Regions from separate parts of the Halomonas sp. GD1P12 genome, predicted to be linked through region 1. Evidence: predicted binding sites of a transcription regulator. Region 1 holds the regulator's gene; the other holds the start of a gene.
What was found. The regulator FliA, encoded in region 1, starts transcription of late flagellar genes. The targets are predictions, from matches to a motif close to CTAAAGTTNNNNNNNNNNCNGCCGATA.

Region 1 (3,220 bases):
GCGCTTTCGCGGTCAGTCGCTTTCGCTCTACAGCGCCCACGCCGAGGTTACCGACGTCGCGGGCCGGCGGCTGCTCGCCTGGCGCGGCGAACTGCGCGACCCGGAAACATCGCGGCGGGTCGCCAAGCGCTATTGGCTCACGCCGGCGCGGCTGGGGAGCGAGGCGCTGTCGCTTTTGATCACCCAGCTGCAAAGTGAAGGCACGGTAGCGCTGACCAAACGCGTTTGGCGCGCGCTCAAGGAGTCGGACGGCGGCGAGGTCAGCGCTGAGCTACGGCTCTTGATGGCCAGCGGCGTAGCGTGCGTGGCCACCCACCTGGACAGCGCCGAGGACGAAGAGGCCCAGGCGTTGCAGCAGGATTTACTGCGCCTTTTGGGTAGCCCGCGCAAGCGCCGCGATAGCGCGCTGGCGGACGCGATCATGCACTTTCTAATGACCCGCGACGCGATCCGTCAGTTTGGCAGCGTCAGCCGCGAGACCTTTGCATGAGCGGCCAGGACCAGGCCGCGGGGCTGCGCCAGTGGGCGAACCTGCGCACCGGCCAGTCGGCCGGCGCGCAAGGCGACGACGATGTGCGGCAGGCTCAGGCGTTGGAGGCGAGCGAAGCCAACGCGCACACTGTCGATGCGCCCGTCGCGGACGCGCATGTCGCCAACGCGCACGTCGCAGACGCGCATGCCACCAACGCGCACGTCGCCAAAATACCGCTCGCCGTGGTCGGGCTTGGGTCGAAGCAGCGCGAGCCGGTGATCGCGCGCCTCGACGAGTGGTCGCGGCTTGGCCGGCGCTGGGCGGCAACGCCAGAGAGCTGGGAGGTCGTGCCGGTGGACGCCGATGCGCCGCTCCAGGCGCTCTGCGCGCGCTACTCGCGCTGGGCGCTGTGGGTGCGAAGCGACGCCGAGGCGTTCGCCGCCATGTACCGCACGCTGCGCCTGGTCAGCGAACACCAGGGGCCCAAACGGCTGTTGGCGCTGCATGAGCCGGGCCTGCCCCGCGCCGGGCTGCTCGAGAATCTGCGCGCGGCGGCGGCGGCGTACCTGGGGATCGAACTGCTGCTTTTGGCCAGGTAGGCCATACTGAGTGAGCCACTATGGTTAGGTTATGCTAATGAGAAACGTCATTCTCGCAGCGCTGAGTGGGGTGGTGGCCAGCGGGCTTTCGCTGTCGGCCCTGGCGGGCGGGGGCAGCTGGAGTGTCGATACGACCGGGCTGATGGTCGCGATGAGCGACCGGGCAAGTGCCAGCCAGGCGCTCGCGCCGCCGCCCAGTGCCGAGATTCATCAGGGGCGCATCGAGCGCGTCAACTGGCGCTTCGAAGCGCCGCCGGGGGCCGATATCCATGCCTGGCTTTGCCACCCGGAGCGCTGCGTCGCCCTCGACGGCCAGCGCGGCAGTGCCACCGGCCTTGCCGGGCTCAATGCCGGCGCGCCGCTCGAGTTTCGTTTCGCGTTGGGGCGTGGCCAGCCGCCGGTGAGGGTGAGAGGGCTTCAAGTGATTGTGAACTATCAGTGACCAGCGATTAGCCAGGGGCACGCCGATGTATACAGCAAAGGGAAGAATCCAACACAGCGATATGGTCAACCAGCACATGCCGCTGGTGCGTCGCCAGGCGCTGGCGTTGCAAGTTCGTTTGCCGGCCAGCATCGAGCTCGACGATCTGATCCAGGCCGGCATGGTAGGGCTTTTAGAGGCGCTGGGGCGTTTTGATGCCGCCCAGGGGGCGAGCTTCGCCACCTTTGCTAGCCAGCGAATTCGCGGCGCAATGGTCGATGAGCTGCGCACCCGGGACTGGCTGCCGCGCAGCGTACGCCGCTCGGCCCGGGCCATGGACGAGTCCGTGCGCCGGCTGGAGCAAAGCCTTGGCCGCCCCCCGGAAGAGAGCGAGATCGCCCGCGATTTGGACATGCCAATTAACGAGTACCAGCAGCTTCTGGCGGACACCAATAGTGGCCATCTGCTGCCTTTTGAGGAGCTTCTGGAGGAGGGCGGCGAGCCGATTCAGGAGTCGCTGAACGCGCCTTTCGAGGAGCTACTGGACGGCCAGCAGCGCGAAACCTTGATTGCCGCGATCGAGGCGCTGCCGGAGCGCGAAAAGCTGTTGATGGCGCTTTACTACCAGGAAGAGCTCAACCTCAAGGAGGTGGGCGCGGTGCTGGGCGTCACCGAGTCGCGCGTGTCGCAGCTACACAGCCAGGCCATCAGCCGTTTGCGGGCGCGTCTGCACGAGCCGGACTAAACCTTTTCACTGTCAACCCCAACCGGCGAGGAGCCGTCGATGAACCCCTCTACCCTGATTGGAATAGGCGCCAGCATCCTCTTGCTAGTGAGCGTGCTGTTCTTTACCGCAGAGTCCGCGGCAAGCTTCATCAACCTGCCCGGGCTTGCCATCGTCATCACCGGCACGCTGGCGGCGACCTTCATCAGCTATCCGCTCAAGGAAGTGGTGCGCGTGGTACGCCTGGTGGGGCTGGTATTTCGCCGCGAGAATACCTATGTGCGCGACGACATCGACGAGCTGGTCTCCATGGCCAGGCTCTGGTTCAAGGGCGACGTGCGCGCAGTGGAGCGCGAGCTCGAACACACCCGCAACCCGTTTTTGCGCACCGGCATCCAGCTCGTCATCGCCAACACCAAGGAAGACGAGATCTTTGACATGCTGCGCTGGCGTATCGCCAGGCTCAAGGCCCGCGAGCACGCCGAGGCGCAGATCTTTCGCACCATGGCGACCTACGCGCCGGCGTTTGGCATGATCGGTACCCTGGTGGGGCTGGTCAACATGCTCGAAGTCATGGACGCCGGGGATCTCGAGGTGATCGGCCCGCGCATGGCGGTGGCGCTTCTCACCACCTTCTACGGCATCCTGCTGGCGAACCTGGTGTTCAAGCCGGTGGCGGTGAAGCTCGAGCGGCGCACCGAGGAGCGCTTGATCACCATGAACATGGTGCTCGAAGGCATTTCGCTGATCACCAAGCGCCGGCTGCCGTCGTTCATCGAAGAGACGCTGAACTCGTTCGTGGCCAACTACCACGACGAGATCAACGATCCCCACGTGAAGCCGCGCCCGGGCAGCGGCGTCGCGGCGAAAGGCTAGCGCCATGCTCAATTGTGACGCCCGCCACGCGCTGGAATCGCCCTTTACCGGCGGCGAAGGCGAGGAGGGGTGGCTGACCAGCTACCTCGACGTATTGACGCTTCTGATCACGCTGTTCGTGCTGCTGC
Region 2 (3,220 bases), 360 kb from region 1:
TTAATGCGTTATTAGCCAAGCAGAGATAGAACAGACTGCGGGGTCTGATTGGCCTGAGCCAGCATGGACGTACCCGCCTGCTGCAGAATGTTCGCTCGGGTCATGTTGGACACCTCCTTGGCATAATCGGCATCCTCGATACGTGAGCGCGCTTCGGACAGATTGGTCGAGGTGGTCGCCAGGTTATCGATCACGGAATCAAAGCGGTTCAACGTGGCGCCCAAAGTCGCGCGGTTGGTATCCAGGGTTTTCGTTGCGCCATCGACAGCGTCGATCAAACTCTGGAAAGTCGTGTGCGATGCTCCTGCACCGGAAAGCGCGGCAGCTGCGCCACTCACTCCCAAGGCAGCGCTAGTCGCATCGATTGTGCTCACTTCAATAACATCATTGGTCGATGTATTGGAGCCAACCTGAATGTTCAGAGTACCGCCACCGCTAACATTAAGCAGGTTAGTGCCGTTGAAGTTATTGCTGCCCGCTACGCGGTCGATCTCGGCGATACGCTCGTTGATCTCGGTCGTGATCGCCGCGCGATCGTCGGCGGTATTGGTGTCGTTAGCACCCTGTACCGCCAGTTCACGAATACGCTGCAGGTTGTCGTTGATTTGATCCAGACCGCCTTCCATGGTCTGAACGAGCGAGATGCCGTCGCTGGCGTTACGACTGGCCTGCTCCATGCCCTTGATCTGAGCAGTCATCTTGTTTGCGATCGCCTGACCGGCGGCATCGTCGGATGCGCTGTTGATGCGCAGACCGGAAGAGAGACGCTCTTGTGCCTGAGCCAGCATGCTCTGCGAAGCGCGCAGGTTATTCTGGCCGATCATGGAGGTGATGTTGGTATTGATAACGGACATGGATGAGATCCTCGGTATTTTATGGCCTGAGAAGGGCCTACAGGTCGGCGACTGCATCGCCGTTATTATAATTAACGGCCGTTAACGTGGATTCTTGAATGGTTTAAAGCCGTTTTGTGAAAATAATTTTGCTTGCAGAAAGAACGAAAAACGGGGCCAATTGGCCCCGTTACTCTAGCTGTCAATGGCAGCACTTACCCGACTATTAGCCCAGCAGAGACAATACCGACTGCGGCGTCTGGTTCGCCTGGGCCAGCATCGACGTACCCGCCTGCTGAAGGATGTTGGCGCGCGTCATGTTCGACACTTCCTTGGCGTAGTCGGCGTCCTCGATTCGCGAGCGTGCTTCGGACAGGTTGGTCGAGGTGGTCGCCAAGTTGTCGATCACAGAGTCGAAGCGGTTCAGCGTAGCACCCAAAGTAGCGCGGTTGGTATCGAGTGTTTTAGTAGCAGTATCAACGGCATCGATCAGGCTTTGGAAGCTGGTGTGGGCGCCAGCTCCGCTAGCCGCCGTAAAGGTAGCGGCGCCGCCGGAAGCCGCTGCAACGACTCCGCCCGAGGCGCTAGTCAGTTCCAGGCCCGACACGGTAGCATCGACAGTCTTAACATTGATGACGTCTTCAACATCGGTATTGGAACCGACCTGGATGCTCAGGCTGCCGCTGGCGTTAAGAAGATTGGTACCGTTGAAATTGTTGCTGCCCGCTACGCGGTCGATCTCGGCCAAACGCTCGTTGATCTCGGTTTCGATTGCGGCGCGATCATCGTCGGTGTTGGTGTCGTTGGCACCCTGAACCGCCAGCTCACGAATACGCTGCAGGTTGTCGTTGATCTGGTCCAGGCCGCCTTCCATGGTTTGAACGAGCGAGATACCGTCGCTGGCGTTACGGCTCGCCTGATCCATACCCTTGATCTGGGCGGTCATCTTGTTGGCGATCGCCTGACCTGCTGCGTCGTCGGAGGCGCTGTTGATACGCAGGCCGGAAGAAAGACGCTCCTGCGCCTGAGCCAGCATGCCCTGGGACTTGCTCAGGTTGTTCTGGCCAATCATGGAAGTAATGTTGGTATTGATGACGGACATGGGGTAATCCTCTGTGTTTAGTGGCCCAGGAGAGGCCTTTAAATCGGCGCTTGCATCGCCGTTATTATAATTAACGGCTGTTGGAGGCACTTCTTTAGGCCTTTCGCGCGATTCACATGAGAAAAATGCGCGAGGCGCCCAACGAAAAACGGGGCCTTGCGGCCCCGTCGTTCACTTCGCTCGTGGTACTACTGCTTGAGCGATTAACCCAGCAGAGACAGTACAGACTGCGGGGTCTGGTTAGCCTGGGCCAGCATGGACGTACCCGCCTGCTGAAGGATGTTGGCGCGTGTCATGTTCGACACTTCTTTCGCGTAGTCGGCATCTTCGATGCGTGAGCGCGCTTCGGAAAGGTTAGTAGTCGTGGTCGCCAGGTTATCGATCACAGAGTCGAAGCGGTTCAGCGTGGCACCCAGAGTCGCACGCTGCGTGTCGAGCGACTTGACGGCGGTATCGACATTGTCGATCAGCGTCTGGAAGTTGTCGTGAGTCGCGCCGGCACCGGAGAGAGCCGCCGCAGACCCGCTAACACCCAGCGCACTGCTAGTTGCGTCGAAAGTATTGACGGTAATAGTGTCGTTGCCGCTGGTGTTAGAACCGACCTGGATATTGAGCGCCGTGCTCGCGCCGCTTGACAACAGGTTAGTGCCGTTGAAGTTGTTGCTGCCCGCTACGCGGTCGATCTCAGCGATACGCTCGTTGATCTCGGTGGTGATCGCCGCGCGGTCATCGGCGGTGTTAGTGTCGTTAGCACCCTGTACCGCCAGTTCACGAATACGCTGCAGGTTGTCGTTGATCTGGTCCAGGCCGCCTTCCATGGTTTGAACGAGCGAGATACCGTCGCTGGCGTTACGGCTCGCCTGATCCATACCCTTGATCTGGGCGGTCATCTTGTTGGCGATCGCCTGACCTGCTGCGTCGTCGGAGGCGCTGTTGATACGCAGGCCGGAAGAAAGACGCTCCTGCGCCTGAGCCAGCATGCCCTGGGACTTGCTCAGGTTGTTCTGGCCGATCATGGAAGTGATGTTGGTATTGATGACGGACATGGGGTAATCCTCTGTGTTTAGTGGCCCAAGAGAGGCCTATAAATCGGCGCTTGCATCGCCGTTGTTATAATTAACGGCGAAGCGGGGCGATCCTTTAGCTCATTTACCCACTTTTTTATGAAAATTTGGCCTTGAAACTATAACGGGGCCTTACGGCCCCGCTGATAAAATAAATTGTCGTTACGAACGAGAGCGTATTAGCACCGTTTCGTTTGATAGCAAGGTTTACTACTTCTGCA

Region 2: a site for FliA is predicted at 2,007-2,033, ahead of OCT39_RS02385 (flagellin). Genes of this name have one in related genera too.

The regions. Positions count from the first base shown of each region.
Region 1 is NZ_CP107007.1:133,190-136,409, forward strand. It holds gene flhF (flagellar biosynthesis protein FlhF) at 1-490, shown strand, start outside; gene OCT39_RS00610 (hypothetical protein) at 574-1,071, shown strand; gene OCT39_RS00615 (flagellar protein FlhE) at 1,109-1,513, shown strand; gene OCT39_RS00620 (RNA polymerase sigma factor FliA) at 1,539-2,237, shown strand; gene OCT39_RS00625 (motility protein A) at 2,277-3,092, shown strand; gene OCT39_RS00630 (flagellar motor protein MotB) at 3,097-3,220, shown strand, end outside.
Region 2 is NZ_CP107007.1:495,812-499,031, reverse strand. It holds gene OCT39_RS02390 (flagellin) at 12-854, opposite strand; gene OCT39_RS02385 (flagellin) at 1,060-1,935, opposite strand; gene OCT39_RS02380 (flagellin) at 2,139-2,981, opposite strand; gene fliD (flagellar filament capping protein FliD) at 3,210-3,220, opposite strand, start outside.